One region of the Modestobacter sp. VKM Ac-2979 genome, then DNA from elsewhere that is predicted to be linked to it. Evidence: riboswitches for the same ligand, from Rfam matches in the RefSeq annotation. Region 1 holds a riboswitch; each other region holds the start of a gene.

The links. Region 1 has a riboswitch for thiamine pyrophosphate ahead of thiM (hydroxyethylthiazole kinase). Riboswitches for the same ligand answer to the same signal wherever they lie in the genome.
Region 2: another riboswitch for thiamine pyrophosphate. It lies ahead of O2W15_RS05220 (purine-cytosine permease family protein); the one in region 1 lies ahead of thiM (hydroxyethylthiazole kinase).
Region 3: another riboswitch for thiamine pyrophosphate. It lies ahead of O2W15_RS22545 (alcohol dehydrogenase catalytic domain-containing protein); the one in region 1 lies ahead of thiM (hydroxyethylthiazole kinase).

Annotation. Positions count from the first base shown of each region.
Region 1 covers NZ_JAPVBO010000002.1:258,172-263,721, reverse strand. The annotation lists gene O2W15_RS05820 (LamG domain-containing protein) at 35-604, opposite strand; gene O2W15_RS05815 (hypothetical protein) at 601-1,368, opposite strand; gene O2W15_RS05810 (hypothetical protein) at 1,411-1,971, opposite strand; TPP riboswitch at 2,075-2,168, shown strand; gene thiM (hydroxyethylthiazole kinase) at 2,162-2,956, shown strand; gene thiE (thiamine phosphate synthase) at 2,953-3,618, shown strand; gene thiD (bifunctional hydroxymethylpyrimidine kinase/phosphomethylpyrimidine kinase) at 3,615-4,433, shown strand; gene O2W15_RS05790 (tetratricopeptide repeat protein) at 4,449-5,387, opposite strand; gene O2W15_RS05785 (DNA polymerase IV) at 5,449-5,550, opposite strand, start outside.
Region 2 covers NZ_JAPVBO010000002.1:137,888-143,437, forward strand. The annotation lists gene O2W15_RS05200 (DUF6297 family protein) at 1-944, opposite strand, end outside; gene O2W15_RS05205 (ABC transporter ATP-binding protein) at 1,107-1,784, opposite strand; gene O2W15_RS05210 (TenA family protein) at 1,784-2,413, opposite strand; gene O2W15_RS05215 (TenA family transcriptional regulator) at 2,410-3,033, opposite strand; TPP riboswitch at 3,078-3,188, shown strand; gene O2W15_RS05220 (purine-cytosine permease family protein) at 3,179-4,522, shown strand; gene thiE (thiamine phosphate synthase) at 4,519-5,145, shown strand; gene thiO (glycine oxidase ThiO) at 5,142-5,550, shown strand, end outside.
Region 3 covers NZ_JAPVBO010000009.1:15,279-20,828, forward strand. The annotation lists gene O2W15_RS22535 (maleylpyruvate isomerase family mycothiol-dependent enzyme) at 160-852, shown strand; gene O2W15_RS22540 (MFS transporter) at 866-2,137, opposite strand; gene O2W15_RS22545 (alcohol dehydrogenase catalytic domain-containing protein) at 2,182-3,192, opposite strand; TPP riboswitch at 3,183-3,292, opposite strand; gene O2W15_RS22550 (hypothetical protein) at 3,297-3,521, opposite strand; gene O2W15_RS22555 (SDR family NAD(P)-dependent oxidoreductase) at 3,680-4,465, shown strand; gene O2W15_RS22560 (acetyl-CoA C-acetyltransferase) at 4,592-5,550, shown strand, end outside.

The DNA of each region.
Region 1 (5,550 bases):
CGTTCCCGCGGGAACGCCTCAGCGGGTCCGCGGCTCAGCCGGCGGCGCGGTACTGGGCGGCGACGTCCGCGTCGGACAGCACGTTCGCGTAGACGCTCACGTGCGCGACCGACCCGGCGAAGTGCTCGCTCCGCGGGTTCGCCGGCCACGCCGGGCCGATCGAGTCGTACCCGACCCGCCAGTAGCCGGTGAACGGCTCGGCCGAGGTCGCCTCCGGGCGCGCGGCGACCAGGGCGCCGTCCACGTAGAGCCGCAGGCCGGTGCCCGGGGAGAAGGTGGCTGTCATCTGGTGCCAGGCGCCGTCGTTGTAGCCGTCGCGGGACGTCGCCGTCTGAGGGGACCCGCTGTAGACACCGAAGGTGAGCTTGCCGGAGTGGGTCATGTAGACGTGCCGGTCGTACTGGCTGGAGGCGGCCCCGTTGGTGCCGTTGCCGAACCCGATCAGCTTGCCGCCCTCCCTGGTGGTGGTCGAGAACCAGACCTGGACGGTGAACGTCTGCGGATCGGCCAGCGCCGTCGTGGAGTAGATGAAGCCGGAGCCACCGTCGAGCCTGACCGCCTTGCCGTCGCCGCCGCAGGCCGGGCCGGGGACCCGGTAGGTCACCCCGCTGCCGCTGTACCAGCCGTTGACCGACCTCGCGTAGAGCCCGCTGTTCGCGGCGACCGGCCCCGCGGTCTCCTGCAGAGCCAGGTAGCCGGGCGCGCTCGCGCCGGCGGAGTGCAGGTGTAGTAGCGGGCCGAGGCCCAGGAGTTGGCGTCGTTCGCGGTGGTCGCGGTGAAGACGGCGCCCGCCACCGAGAGCCCGGGCAGGGTGCCGAGCAGGGCGGTGAGGCCGACGGCGACCGCGGGGACGGCGGTCCGGGCGGCCCGCCACGGGTTCCCCGTCGCCGGCTCCTCGTCGTCCTCGGGCGTGCGGTGGGCCAGCGCGAGCGTGACGACGAGTGCGAGCAGGGCCGCACCGCCGGCGAGGGGGAGCGCCCGGCCCTCGGCGGCCCACAGCACCGGTAGGCCCAGACCGGGCAGCCGGAGCGCCCCGACGCCGTGCACGGCGGACGGGTCGACGAGCTGCGGGTCAGGGGTGGGGTTGGCGTCGCCCTGCAGGCGCAGGCCGCCGTCCTCGACGGCGACCAGCCGGTGCAGGCGCAGCAGGCCGGGGGAGTCGGGGTCGTCGACGAGGAGCACGTCACCGACGGCGAGCTCCGCGGCGGGCACCGGCCGGACGACGGCGACGTCCCCGGAGGAGACGCCGGGTGCCATCGACCCGGACAGGACGACGGTGGTCTGCCAGCCGACCACGGTCGGCGCGACGGAGGCGAGCAGCAGCAGCGCCACGGTGCCGAGCAGCGCCCGGGCGAGGCTGCTGACCACCAGCGCGGACGTGCTGACGCCAGGCGGCGACGCGGGTGGCGGTCATCGGGTGCGTGCCTCCCAGACGAGGCTGAGCGTCGCGGTGCCGTTCTGAGTGCTGGCGGGTGCGCTCGCCCGCAGCGTGTAGCCGATCTGATAGACCCGGCTGGTCGGCGCTGCCCCGGAGCTGGTCCAGCTGCCCACGCCGACGGTCCAGCCGTCGGTGGGGAATGCGGCGAGGGTGCCGGTGTAGGCCGTGGCGGAGGGCTGGAAGCCGGTGCAGCTGCCGCTGCCGCCTCCCGTTCCCACGGCGATGGTGAGGTCGAGCTGACCGGCCAGCCCGTTGGTGCTGCTCCGGCCGGTGCCGTACAAGCGGACGGTCGCCGGCGACCCGGCGGCCGCGACGGCGATGCACCTGGTGGCTGTGGCCCCGGGCCGCAGCCCCGTGGCGGTGAACATCCGGACGGCGGAGTCGTCGTCGGTCAGGGTGAGCGTGCCGGTGCTCACGGTGGGCAACGGCCGGCTGACGGTGGTGTCGCTGAACCCGGCGTAGGCGCCGTGCCACACGAGGGCTGCGGCCAGCACCAGCGCGGTGCCGGCCGAGACAGCCGTGCCGAGGCGCACCCGGCGCGCACGATGAGACCTCACCCCGTTCCATCGGCGGGACCGGACCGGACGTTGAGCTCCCCCGTCACCCTCCCGGGTGAGCAGGGCGGTGTTAGCGTCGGGAGCTGACACGGGGTGTCCCACCGGGGACTGAGAGCACACCCGTCGAACCTGCTCCAGTTGGTACTGGCGAAGGGATGTCACGGCGATGGACGCCATCGATCTGCGCGCTGCCGGCACGGCGCTGCGCGACTCCGCACCCCTGGTGCACTGCCTGACCAACACGGTCGTGCAGACGATCACCGCCAACGCGCTGCTGGCGATCGGCGCTGCACCGGCCATGGTCGACGACCCGGCCGAGGCCGGTGAGTTCGCCGCCGTCGCCTCCGCGGTGCTGGTCAACGTGGGCACGGTGCAGCAGCGCACCGCCGAGGCGATGCGGCTCGCCGCCCGAACCGCCGGCGAGGTGGGCACCCCGTGGGTGCTGGACCCGGTGGCCGTCGGCGGGCTCACCTTCCGCACCGAGCTCGCCGCCGACCTGGTCGAGCTGCGCCCGACCGTCTTCCGGGGCAACGCCTCGGAGGTGCTGGCCCTGGCCGGCGCGGGCAAGGGCGGCCGTGGCGTGGAGAGCACCGACTCCCCGGAGGCGGCGCTGGAGACGGCGCAGGAGCTGGCCCGCCGGACCGGTGGCGTCGTCGCGGTCAGCGGTCCGGTCGACGTCGTCACCGACGGGGACCGGGTCGTCCGGGTGGGGGGCGGCTCCCCGCTGCTCACCCGCACCACCGGCGCCGGCTGCGCGCTCGGCGGCATCGTCGCCGCCTACGCCGCCACCACCGGTGACCCGCTCATCGCCGTGGTCGCCGCCCACGCGCACGTGGCGCTGGCCGCCGAGGCCGCCGCTGGGCTCGCCGCCGGGCCCGGCACGTTCGCCGCGCTGTGGCTGGACGCGCTGGACGCGGTCGACGGCGACGCGCTCGCCCGCGCCGACGTCCGCAGCGCATGAGGGCCGGCTTCGACCCCCGGCTCTACCTGGTCACCGACACGCTGCTCTGCGCGCCCCGGTCGGTGCCCGAGGTGGTCGCCGCCGCCGTCTCCGGTGGGGTGACCGCCGTCCAGGTGCGGGACAAGGCCGCCGGCCGCCGCGACCTGCTGGCCCTCACCCGCGCGGTGCAGGAGGTGCTCCGGCCGACCCCGGACGTCCGGCTCTTCGTCAACGACGCCGTCGACGTCGCCCTGCTCACCGGGGCCGACGGCGTGCACCTGGGCCAGGACGACCTGCCGGCCGCCGACGTCCGGACGCTGCTGGGGCCCGACGCCCTGATCGGCGTCTCCGTCGGCAGCGCGGCCGAGCTCGACGACGTGCTCGCCCTCCCGCCCGGCACCGCCGACCTGGTCGGGCTCAGCCCGGTCTGGTCGACGCCGACCAAGCCGGACGCCGGCGCCGCCCTGGAGCTCCCGGGCACCCGCGCGCTGGCCACCCGGGCCCGCGCCGGGGGCCTGCTGTCGGTGGCCATCGGCGGCATCTCCGCCGCCACGGCCGCTGCGGTGGCCGGCACCGGGGTCGACGGCATCTGCGTCGTCTCCGACATCTGCGCCGCCACCGACCCGGCGGCCGCCGCCCGCACGCTGCGCGCCGCGATGGCCGGGGAGCTGGTGGCCCGATGACCGCAGCAGTGGCCCTGACCGTGGCGGGCAGCGACCCCAGCGGCGGCGCCGGCATCCAGGCCGACCTGAAGACCTTCAGCGCGCTCGGCGTCTACGGCACCGCGGTGCTCACCGCACTCACCGCACAGAACACCCGCGGCGTCACCGGGGTGCACCAGGTGCCGGCCGACTTCGTCGGCGCGCAGCTGGCCACCCTGCTGGACGACGTGACCGTGCACGCCACCAAGCTCGGCATGCTCGGCACCGCGGACGTCGTGCGGACGGTCGCCGCCGCGCTGGCCGACCGCCCGGGCGGCCCCGTGGTCTGCGACCCGGTGATGGTGGCGACCAGCGGCGACCGGCTGATCTCGGAGGAGGCGGTGGACGCCGTCCGCACCGATCTGCTGCCGGTGACCGACCTGCTCACCCCGAACGTGCCCGAGGCGGCGGCCCTGCTGGACGTGGCGCCGGCGACGACGGTCGAGGAGCTGGCCCCGCAGGCCCGCGCGCTGCTGGAACTCGGGCCGGTGGCCGTGCTGCTCAAGGGCGGGCACCTGGGCGGGGACGAGAGCGTCGACGTGCTGGCGACGGCGGCCGGGGTGCTGGAGACCCGGCGGCCGCGGGTGGCGACGTCGTCGACCCACGGCACCGGCTGCACGCTGTCCTCGGCGCTCGCGGCGCTGGCCGCCCGCGCTCGGCTCGCGGGGGACGAGCTGGACTGGGCGCCGCTGGTCGACGGGGCCCGGGACTACCTGCAGGCCGCGCTCGAGGCGGGGGAGTCCCTCGGCGTCGGCTCCGGGCACGGGCCGGTGCACCACTTCGCCGGGCGCTGGTGAGCCGGCCGCGCTGACTCAGCTGTCGCCGAGGACCTCGCGCAACACCCGGGCGGCCAGCTCGTCGCCGCCGGCGGCGGCGATGGAGAAGTGCTCGACGGCGGTGTCGACGTCGCCGGTCTCCAGCAGCAGCACGGCCAGGTTGTGGTGGGCGTGCAGGTCACCGCCCTCGACCCCGGCCCGGTAGGCGGCCTCGGCGGCGACGGCGTCGTCCAGCTCGTCGCGGTACAGGTTGCCCAGCGGGAGCCAGGTCGCGACCTCACCACGGGCCGCGCCCCGCTCCAGCACCGCCCGGGCCTCCTCGACCCGCCCCGTGCTGCGCAGCAGGTCGGCCAGGCCGGTACGGGCGTGCTGGTGGTGGTCGGCGCCCGCCCGCAGCTCCGGCTCCAGAGCCCGGTCGTGGCTCTCCTGCCAGCGCCAGCAGGCCAGGGTCGCGCGGGCCACCGGGTTGCCGGCGTCCGCGGCGACCTGCGCCCAGTGCCAGGCCGCCAGTTGCCGCCCGGACGACCGCAGCAGGTACGCCAGCTCCAGCGCCGCCGGGTGCGCGCCGCGCTCGGCCGCGACCCGGAACGTCCGCTCGACCTCGGCCGCCCGGTCCTGGCCCTGCAGCGCCACGCTCAACGCGGCCCAGCCTCCCGGCTCTCCCCGGTCCACCGCGGTCCGGGCGGCGGTCTCCGCCTCCGACCAGCACCCCAGCCGCAGCAGCGCCCGGGCCAGGTCCAGCCAGGCGTCGTCCTGTCCGGCGTCGGCCGCCCGGCGGTACGCCACGGCGGCCTCTGCCCAGCGTCCGAGGACGCCCAGGCAGGAGCCCAGGTGGCGGAGGGCGACCGGGTCGCCGTGCGCTGCCGCCCTCCCCAGGAGCTCGACCGCCTGCTCGTGGTCACCCAGCTCGGCGAGCGCGCAGCCGCGGTCGACGAGGGCGTCGACATCGGGGCCGTTCTCCGGGTCCAGGGGCACGTCGGCAGTCTGTCGTGATCACCGGGTCCGGCGCATGCCCCGAAGGGGCGGGTCCACCCGTTCAGGGGGTCCAGTCCGGTGGGTCGGCCGGCTGGAGGGCCGGGTCGTCGGCGGCCAGCGTGCGCACCGGACCGGGCGTCGTGCGCGGGCCCTCGAACCGGAC
Region 2 (5,550 bases), 120 kb from region 1:
GACGTGGCGGCGGTCCACCAGCCGAGGACGACGGTCACCGCCACCAGCGCGGGCACCTCGGCCAGCCCCTCGGTGCGCGCAGCCAGCACCGGCAGCGCCGCCCCGACCGCCAGCTGCCCCCAGCGCCAGGGGGACCGGGCCAGCACCGCCAGGTCGCCGGCGACGACCGCCTGCCAGGGGCGCCGCACCCAGCGCCAGGCCAGCGGGCGCCGTGGCCGGTGCACCGTCGTCCCCAGCGCCCGGCCGAGCTCCCGGGTGTCCAGCGAGAAGACCGACGCGGTGGCGTACTGCGCGGTCTCCCCCGACGCACGGAGCGCACCGGCAGAGAGGTCGGCCAGCCGGCGGTCGGCCAGGACCAGGCAGAGGACGGCGACCCCCAGCAGCGCACCGAGCAGCCCCAGCGCCACCGGCGCCGGCAGCGACCAGGCCCGCCCCGCGACGTCCGGCAGGCCCACCCCCAGCCCGGCGACCACGCACCCGACGACGGCGGGACCGACCAGGGCCAGCGCGGTCACCGCCCCGGCGACAGCGGGCACCCAGCGGCCGCCACCACCGGCCTGCCGGACGACGAGCACCGCGACGGCGGTCACCGCCAGCAGCGCACCGCCCGCCAGCCCGGCGAGGACGCCGACCGGTGTCCGGCTCCAGGCCAGCACCACCGGGACGCCGACGACCAGCGCCGCCGCCACCGCCAGGCCGACCGCCCGGCGCAGCTCGCCGCGGAGCAGTCCGCGGCGCCCCGCGGGCAGGGGCAGCCACCACACCACGGCCGCAGGCGTGGCGCTGACCGGTCCCAGCCGGGCGAACAGCGCGGTCAGCCCGGCGGTCAGGGACAGCGCGACCGCCGCCGCGGTCAGCGAACCGGGGAGCACCGCCGCATCGGCAGCCGGGCGGGCGGCGATCTGCTCGCGGAGGCTGGAGACGGCGCCCCCGCAGAGCGCCACGAAGACCCCGGCGGAGGTGAGTCCGGACAGGGCGTCCCCGACCCGGGTCAGCCAGCTGGTGTCGGCCCGCGAGGCCGTCGCCCGGCGGGTGTACCGGCGGACGGCGGTGCCGCTCCACTCCTCCGCCGGCCGCGCCTGCAGCGGGGTCGTCGCCGCCGTGGCTCAGCCCTCCTGCAACGCCGCGACGGCGTCCTCGGGCGCGACCACCGGGCACTCGTCCTCACCGATGACCAGGGCGTGGTCGGCGAGGGTGCCGATGAACGTCGGGTCGTGGCTGGCGAACAGCACCGCGCCGCCGGCGTCCACCAGCGCCGCGAGCCGGTCGGCCAGCGCCCGGCGCATCGCGGTGTCCAGGCGGCGTTCCGGCTCGTCGAGCACCAGCAGGTCGGCCGGTCGCACCAGTGCCCCGGCCAGCGCCAGCCGCCGGCGCTGGCCGGAGGAGAGCGCCGAGGGCAGCGCGCCGGCCCGGTCGGTCAGCCCGAAGGAGACCAGCTCCGCCTCGACCACCTCCTCGGCGTCGGTGACCCCGTGGGCGCGGGCGGTGAGCAGCAGGTGCTCCGCACCGGTCAGTGACGGGAAGAACGCGTCGTCGTCCAGCACCCCGGCGACCGCCCGGCGGAAACCGGCGTCCCGCTCGTCGACCGGGCCACCGGCGAAGCGCACCGTCCCGGTCAGCGGCGGCAGCAGGCCGACCATCGTCTGCAGCACGGTGGACTTGCCCGCGCCGTTCGGGCCGACCAGCGCGACCGCCGTCCCGGGCGCGACCGACACCGTCACCGGGGCGCACACCGGCTCGTCGCCGTAGCCGACCGACAGCTGCTCGGCGGCCAGCAGGACCATCAGCCGGGCCCCGCACCACCGCGCCACGCGGCGTCGAAGAAGCCGATCTCCAGCTCCATGGCCCGGCGGTAGGCGCGCCGCACCGCGGGGGTGTCGGCCGCTGTGTCGTCCAGCAGCCGCTCCAGCGTGGCCGCCAGCTCCTCGAAGGCCGGGTCGGCGTAGGTGGTGACCCACTCGGTGTACGGGGTGGCGGGCCGGCCGGCCAGCGACTGCCCGAGGTGGGCGTACAGCCGCATGCACGGCGTCATGGCAGCGCAGGTCAGCCCTCCCCCGCCCAGGGCCGCCGTGGCGAGCAGGAACTCGGTGTAGGCCAGCGTGGCCGGCAGCGGCTCGACCACGGCCAGGTCGATGCCCCAGCGCGCCGCGTAGCCCTCGTGCAGCCGCAGCTCCTCGCGGACGCCGGCGAGCAGGTCGACGAAGACGTCCAGGCCGGCCCGGTCAGGGCTGTACGCGGCGCCGAGGGCGTAGGCGCGGGCGAAGGACTCGAGGAAGAACGCGTCCTGGGCGACGTAGCCGGCGAACCGGTCGGTCGGCAGGCTCCCGTCGGCGATGCCCTGCACGAACGGGTGCGCCAGCGCGACGGCGGCGAGGTCGGCGTTCTCGGCCCAGAGCCCGGCGGCCAGGCTCACGGCGCCTGCACCGCCGGATCGCTGAGTGCCCCGTCCCCGAGTGCCATGTCCCAGAAGGCCACCTCGGCGGCGACGACGTCGAGGAAGACCGCGTCCCTGCCCCCGCCGACAGCGTCGGCCGCCGCCTCCAGGCCGGCGACGTAGCCGGCGAAGCCCGGCACGGTCCAGTGCTCGACGAACTCCCGGTAGGCCGGGGCCCCGGGCAGCGCGGTGGTCCAGGCGTCGAGGTAGGTGCGCTCGATGGTCCACAGCGCCGTCAGCGCGACCGGCACCTCGGCGGCGTCCAGTCGCTGCAGCAGCTCGGCGTAGGCCGCGGTGGCGGGCAGCGCGGGGGCGGTGAGGTCCAGGCCGCGGGCGGCCGCCTGCTCCTCGAACCAGGCCAGCTCCTCGACCAGCGCGACCAGGCCCCCGGCCAGGACCGCCTGCGCGGGCCGCGGTGCGCGGGCCAGCAACCGCGCCTGGAAGCGCAGCAGGTCGGCGACGAAGCGCGCGTCCTGCACCAGCCAGGTGTCGAAGGCGCCGGCGGGCAGCGACCCGTCGAGCACCGCGGTGAGGAACGGGTGCGCGGTGGCCCCGCGCCAGATCTCGGGATGGCGTTGCAGCAGCTCGGCGACCGGCACGGCGCGGACTCTACGAGGTGGCTATGGTGGCCCCGTCATGGCGTCGAGCCATGTGCGGGAGCTCGGAGGACCGGGCTGAGAGGGCGGCTGACGCGCCGCCGACCGCTGGAACCTGACCGGGTAATGCCGGCGTAGGGAGCCCGTGATGAGCACATCTGGAACCGTCGGCACGACCACGTCCGGGGCGGACGCACCCCTCACCCTCACCGAGCCACCAGCCCGCACGCTGGGCTTCCGCGAGTCCGCGGGCCTGTGGGGCAACCTGGGCATCAGCCTGCTGCTGCCGGTGGCCGCCGTCTACGTCGTCCTGCCCGGGCGGCCGTTGTCGGTCACGATCGGCGCGATCGTCGTCGGCGCGGTGATCGGCGCCTCGCTGCTGGGGCTGGCCGCCGCGGCCGGCGCCCGCGAGGGGGTGCCGGCGATGGTGCTGCTGCGCGGCCTGCTCGGCCGGCGGGCGTCCTACCTGCCCACCGCGCTGAACCTGGTGCAGTGCATCGGCTGGGCCACCTTCGAGATCGTGATCATCGCCGAGGCCGCGTCCCGGGTGCTGGACGCGCCTCGCTGGCCGTTCGTGCTGGTCGCCGGCGTACTGGCCACCGCCATGGCGCTGCGCCCCCTCGGCGTGGTCAAGGTGCTGTCCCGCTACGCGGTGTGGGCCGCGCTGGCCGCGATCGCCTACCTGTTCGTCGAGGTGCTGTCCGAGCCGCGGGCGGCGCTGGACAGCGGCGGCGCCGCGTCGTTCTGGACGGCGACCGACATCGTGATCGCCCTGCCGATCTCCTGGTTCCCCCTCGCTGCCGACTACACCCGGCACGTGCGCAGCGGCCGGGTCGCCGGGACCAGCACCGCCCTGGGCTACGGCCTGGCCACCGTCGCGATGTTCAGCCTCGGCGTGCTGGCGCTGGCGGCCTACGGCAGCTCGGGGCTGGACGTCATCGACGCGCTGCTCGCCGTGCCGCTGGGGGCGCTGGCGGTGCTGGTGCTCATCACGGTCGAGCTCGACGAGGCGTTCGCGAACGTCTACTCCACGGCCGTGTCGGCGCAGAACGTGGTGGCCCGGCTGGACCGCCGGCTGCTCGCGCTGGGCGTCGGTGCCACCGCCACCCTGCTCGCGCTGAGCTTCGACATCGTGGCCTACGAGCCGTTCCTCTTCCTGATCGGCGCGGTCTTCGTGCCGCTGATCGGCGTCTTCCTGGTCGCCTACGCGCTGAGCGCCCCCGGCCGGTGGGACACCTCGGACACCGCTCCGGCCCGGCTGGTCTACCTGCTGCCGTGGCTGGCCGGGTTCGTCGCCTACCAGCTGACCCTGCCGACCTTCTTCTCCGGCGTCGGCGCCGGCTGGACCGCCTGGTGGACCGCACGCCAGACCGACCTGGGCATCGACCCGGCCAACGGCTGGTCGGCCTCGCTGATCAGCCTGGCCGTGGCGGCGTCCCTCACCGCGGTGATCGCGCTGCTCGGCGCCCGCCGCGGGCGGCAACGGGCATGACCCCCCCGCTGGGCCGGCTGCACGTGCTCACCGACGCCGACGGCGGACCGGCCGCGCTGGCCGCGATCGCCGCCGCGGTGGCCGCCGGTGCGCCGGTGGTGCAGGTGCGGGCGAAGGGCTGCAGCGACCGGGTGCTGTACGAGTTCGCCCGGGCCGTGGTCGAGCTCTGCCGGCCGGCGGGCACCACCTGCCTCGTCAACGACCGGGTGGACGTCGCCCTCGCCGTCGGCGCCGACGGGACGCACCTCGGCGCCGGTGACCTCCCGCTCGCCGCCGCCCGGCGGGTCGCCGGGCCGGGGCACCTCCTCGGCGGCACGGCGCGCGACCCGGAGCTGGCCCGGCAGCTGGTGGCCGAGGGGGCGGACTACCTGGGCGTCGGCCCGGCCTTCGCCACCACCACCAAGACGGGGCTCCCCGACCCCATCGGGGTGGCCGGGGTCGGCGCCGTGGCCGCCGCGGTGCCGGTGCCCGTGATCGCCATCGGCGGGGTCACCGCGGCGCGGGTCGGCGAGCTGCTGGCCGCCGGCGCCACCGGGGTCGCGGTGGTCGGCGCGGTCACCGCCGCCGCCGACCCGGGGGCCGCGACGGCCGAGCTGCTGCGGGCGCTGGCGGGCGCCCGGTGATCGACGTGGCGGTGGCCGGCGGTGGGCTGATCGGGCTGTCGGTGGCCTGGCGGGCGGCGCAGCGCGGCCTGTCGGTCGCCGTCGTCGACGACGCCCCCGGCGCCGGCGCCTCGGCGGCCGCCGCCGGGATGCTCGCACCGGTCACCGAGGCCGCCTACGGGGAGGAGGCGCTGCTGCGGCTGTGCCTGGCCTCCCTGCAGCGCTACCCGGCGTTCGCCGCCGAGGTCGAGGCGGCCAGCGGGCTGCCGGTCGGGCTGCGCACCGTCGGCACCCTGGTGGTCGGCTTCGACGCCGACGACGTGCGGGCGCTGGACGCGCTGCACGGCTACCAGCAGGAGCTCGGGCTGGCCGTCGAGCGGCTGACCCCGCGGGACACCCGCCGCCGGGAGCCTGCGCTCACCCCCC
Region 3 (5,550 bases), on a different contig from region 1:
CGAGGTGGACCGCCCCGGTGGGCAGGCCCCCGATGGCACCTCCATCCAACCGGGTGCAGGTGAACGGCGGTAGTCCCGACCGCCAGCTCTGGCACACCGGCGCCCGGCGCGGCAGGGTGACGTCATGACCGCGCCCGCGCACGAGCCCGGAACCCGTCGATGACCGCGCCGGTCGAGACGCTCGGCTGGTGGGAGGACGGCGAACGGCTCCTCGGGACGGCGCTGGGCCGGCTGACCGACGAGGAGCTCGACGCGCCGTCCCTGCTCACCGGCTGGTCGCGGCGGCACCTCCTGGCGCACCTGGCGGCCAACGCCGACGCGCTGGTGAACCTGCTGACCTGGGCGCGCACCGGGGTGGAGACGCCGATGTACCCCTCGATGGAGGCGCGGGACGCCCAGATCTACGAGGCGGCGCAGCTGCCGGCCCCCGAGCTGCGCGCTGCCGTGGTCGCGGCGACCGGCCGGCTGGCCGCCGCGGTCCGTGGCCTGCCCGAGGAGGCGTGGACAGCCCAGGTACGCACCGCGCAGGGGCGCCAGGTGCCGGCCGCGGAGGTGCCCTGGATGCGCTGTCGGGAGGTGTGGGTGCACGCGGTCGACCTGGACGAGGGCGTCGCCTTCACGGATCTCCCGGACGACGTCCTGGCCGCGCTCGTCGACGACGTCTTCCGGATGTGGGACCGCCGCGACTCCGTGCCCGACGTCGCGCTGTTCGCCGGTGACCGGGAGTGGGGCACCGGCACCCTGGCCGTCGCCGGTCCGCTGCCGGCGGTCGCGGCGTGGGTCACCGGCCGCAGTGCGGGGGAGGAGCTGCAGGCCGACGGTCCGCTGCCGACGCTGGCGCCCTGGCTCTGACCGGCCTGCCGGCTCAGCCGGCAGGACGGTCCCGCGGCATCGCCAGCGCAGCGAGCATCGCCGCACCCAGGACGGCGGCACTGACCGCGAAGGCGACCTGGTAGGAGAAGGCGTCGGTGAGCCAGCCGGCGACCAGCGGCCCGGCCACCGCGCCCAGGTCGGCGACCATCTGGAACACCGCCACCACCCGGCCGCCCCGAGCCGGGCTGACGTCGCCGACCACCGCGGCCGGCACGCTGGCCAGCAGTGAGGCGCCCAGCCCGAAGGTGGCCATCGAGAGCAGGAACGCCGCGGTGGTCGGCGGCAGCACCAGGACGGCGATCGCCGCGGTGGCCAGCCCCGAACCGAGCAGCAGCGAGGGACGGCGGCCCCAGCTGTCCGCCAGCCGGCCGGCCCGCAGCAGCCCGATCGCCTGCGCCACCGACCCGGCCAGCAGCCCGGCGCCGGCCCAGGCCACCGTCTTGCCCAGCTCCTCGGTCACGTACAGCGGCACCAGGGAGTTGCGGACGCCGAACAGCACCCAGCCCACGCCCAGGTTGGCGACCAGCGCCGCGACGTAGGCCCGGGACCGCAGCGCCGCGCGCAGCCCGCCACCGTCGGCGCCCGCGGGGGGCACGGCCACGGCCGACGGGCCGCCGCCGCGCACCTGGTCAGCGGCGGGGGCCGGGTCGGCGGCGGGATCCGGGTCGGCCGCCGCCCCGGCGACCGGGGGCAGCGCGGCCGGGCGCAGCAGGACCAGCGCGACCACCCCCGCGACCAGCAGGAAGCCGCCGTAGACGAAGAACGGCAGCCGCGGGGAGACCTCGGCGAGGAACCCGCCGACCGCCGGGCCGGCGATGCCGCCGAGGATGAAGCCGCCCTGGTAGGTGGCCGCGGCCCGGCCGCGCTGGGCCGCCGGAGCCGTCCGCAGCAGCAGCGAGAGGGCGGCCACGGTGAACATCGCGCTGCCGATCCCGCCGGCGGCGCGCAGGGCGACGAAGAGCGGGAAGTTGCCGGCCAGGGCGGCCGCGGCGGTGGCGACCGCGACGATCGCCAGCCCGGCGGCGAGCACGGCGCGCTCGCCGATCCGCTCGACCAGGGAGCCCCCGGCGAAGGCGGAGATGAACCGGAAGAAGGCGAACGCGCTGACGGCGAACCCGACGGCGGTGGTGCCGACCCCGTAGTCGCGGACGAACAGCGGGATCGCCGGGGCGACGATGCCGAAGCCGAGGGCGACGACGAAGGCGACGATCGCCAGGACACCGACCTCGCGGGGGAGCGGGGCGTCCTTGCTGCGATGTCGCACGAGCGCCGATCCTCACACGCGGCCCGGCACGCCGCTGCGGGGCGTCAGGGGATGAGCACGAGCCGCCCTGCGACGTCCCCGGCGCGCAGCCGGTCCAGCGCATCGTTCACCTGGGTCAGCGGCAGCGTGCCGGCCACCGGTGGCGCCAGCTGCCCGGCCGCGGCGAGGGCCACCGCCTGCTCCAGCTCGGCCAGCGTGTTGCCCACGCTGGCGATGACCCGTTGCTCGGCGACCACCAGCGCCAGCGGGCTCACCGTCAGGGCGTCGGCGCTGTAGCCGACCAGCACCAGCCGGCCGCGGCGACCGAGCACCGCCGTCGCGAGCTCCAGCGTCGCCGTGACGCCGGCGAGCTCCACGACGACGTCGGCGCCCTGCCCGCCGGACAGCCGGGCCACGGTGTCGGCGAGTTCGGCGGGGGCGACCGCGGCCACCGCCCCGGCGGACCGGGCAGCCGACCTGCGGGCGTCGTCCCGGCTGACGGCCACGACCACGCCGCCGCGTCGCCGGGCCTCCTGCACCGCGGCCAGCCCCACGCCGCCGGCGCCGAGCACGACGACCACGTCACCGGGCTCGACCGCGGCCTCGGTGAGCGCGTGCACCGCGGTGGTGCCGGCGCAGCACAGCGGTGCGGCAGCCTCGAACGGCAGCTCGTCGGGCAGCCGGACCAGGCAGTGCGCCGGCACGACCAGCTGCTCGGCGAAGGCGCCGTCCGCGGCGAAGGCGAGCACGCCGCGCGGGGTCAGGCACAGGTTCTGCCGACCGCGCAGGCACCAGCGGCAGCTGCCGCAGAAGAGGTAGTAGTACACGGCGACCCGGTCGCCCTCGGCCCAGCCGGTGACCGCCGACCCGACCGCGTCGACCGTGCCGGCGGCCTCGTGGCCCAGCGTCATCGGCGTCCGGGACGGCGCGTACAGGCCGTCGGTGAAGTGCAGTTCGGTGCCGCAGACCCCGGCCGCGTGCACCCGCACCCGCACCTCGTCGGGGGCGGGTTCGGGCACCGGGACGTCGTCCAGGGCCAGGGGTCGACCGGGTGCGTGGAATCGAGCAGCGAGCATCGAGCAGCTCCCTCCGCCGGCATGAACCGGATCAGGTGTGGACGGTCGGCGGTGGTCGTCCGCCTTCTCAGCCCGCGCCCGGGCTCCCGTGTGCGCCGCTGAAGCTACCGCAGCGGGGGAACCGGCTCGACGCGGCGCAGGAACGACCGGATCGCCAGGTGGTGGGAGAGCTGCTCGCGGTGCGCCTCGCACGCCGTCCAGGTCTTCTCCCGGTCGGGGGTGTGCACCTTCGGGTTGTTCCACACCAGGACGACGGTCGCCGGCTCCCGGCAGCCCTTCGCCGAACAGATCACGCCGGCGTCCCCGGCCGGCCTCGCGTCCTCGGTCATGGGCCGAGTCTGAGCCGGTGCACACGGAACTGTCAGGAGGGGGTGCCAGGGTCGGTCCGGCCGCACTCCCTGACCCCGGGTGCGGCCACCAGCCCCCGCGGCCGGAAAGGCGCTCGCGGAGGGTGAACCCGGCCATGGGGGCGGGTAGGGCGAGGTGCATGACCGACACCAAGCCCCTCGCCCTCGTCACCGGTGCCTCCAGCGGGATCGGGTACGAGCTCGCCAAGCAGTTCGCCCAGCACGGTTTCGACCTGGTGATCGACGCCGAGGACCCGACGATCGACACGGCGGCCGCGAAGCTGCGCGCCGAGGGCGCCGAGGTGACCGCCGTCCAGGCCGACCTGCGGACCCCCGACGGGATCGAGCAGCTGTGGACCCGGGTGCAGGGCCTCGGCCGCCCGCTGGACGCCGCCGCGCTCAACGCCGGCGTCGGCCGCGGCGGTGCGTTCGTCGACACCGACTGGGCCGATGACCTGGAGGTCATGCAGCTCAACGTGGTCTCCACCGCCGCGCTGTTGAAGCTGGTGCTCGTGCAGATGACCGGTCGCAACGCGGGCCGGGTGCTGGTGACCTCCTCGATCGCGGCGACCATGCCCGGCGCCTACCAGCCGGTCTACAACGCCTCGAAGTCCTTCGTCCAGTCGCTGACCGAGGCCGTGCAGCAGGAGCTCAAGGACTCCGCCGTCACGATCACCGCGCTGATGCCCGGCCCCACGGACACCGAGTTCTTCTCCCGGGCCGACCTGGACGACACCGCCATCGGCCAGGGCCCCAAGGACGACCCGGCCGAGGTCGCCGCGCAGGGCTTCGAGGCGCTGATGGCCGGGGAGGAGAAGGTGCTCGCCGCCTCGCTGAAGACGAAGGTGCAGGGCGCGGCGAACAAGCTGCTCCCCGACTCGCTCAAGTCCTCCGCGCACGAGGCGATGGCCAAGCCGCGCGACTGACCCGCTCCGACGACGCCCCTCCCGGTCCGCCGGGAGGGGCGTCGTCGGCGTTCCGGGCGACGCCGGCTTCCGGTCAGTGGTCGGCTCCACTGCACCGAGCCGGGGCGGAGCTGGCAGAGTCAGGGCATGGACGACGTCGTCATCTGTTCCCCGGTCCGCACTCCCGTCGGTCGCTTCGGCGGGGTCTTCGCCGGTCTGTCCGCCAACGAGCTCGCCGCCACCGCGCTGCGGGGTCTGGTGGAGCGGACCGGGCTGGGGGAGGGCGAGGTCGACGACGTCATCCTCGGCAACTGCAGCCCCAGCGGTGAGAACCCGGCGATCGGCCGGATCGCCGCCCTGGACGCCGGCCTGGGCGTGCAGGTGCCCGGCCTGCAGATCGACCGGCGCTGCGGATCCGGCCTGCAGGCGGTCATCTACGCCGCGATGCAGGTGGCGGCCGGCGCCGGCAAGGTCGTCGTCGCCGGTGGGGTGGAGTCGATGAGCAACGTCGAGCACTACGCACTGGGGCTGCGCAGCGGGGCCAAGGGCGACGGCGTCATGCTGCACGACCGGCTGGCGCGTGCCCGGGAGACCGCCGGTGGCCTCCACCACCCCGTGCCCGGCGGCATGCTGGAGACCGCGGAGAACGTCCGCCGTGAGTACTCGGTCGACCGGCTGGAGCAGGACGCCTGGGCGTTGCGCTCCCAGCAGGCCGCCGGCGCTGCCATCCGCGAGGGCCGGTTCGCCGAGGAGATCATCGGCGTCGAGGTGCCCGGGACCCGCAAGACGCCGGCCCGCACGGTCACCGAGGACGAGCACCCCCGCCCGGACACGACGATGGAGGACCTGGCCGGCCTGCGCCCGGTCATGGGCCGGGTCGACCCGGAGGCGACGGTGACGGCCGGCAACGCCTCCGGCCAGAACGACGGCGCCGCCGTCTGCGTGGTGACCACCCGCGCCGAGGCCGACCGCCGTGGCTGGCAGCCGTTCGTCCGGCTGACCGGCTGGGCCGTGGCGGGCGTGCCGCCGGAGACCATGGGCATCGGCCCGGTCCCGGCGACGGCCAAGGTGCTGGAGCAGACCGGGCTGACGCTGGCCGACATGGA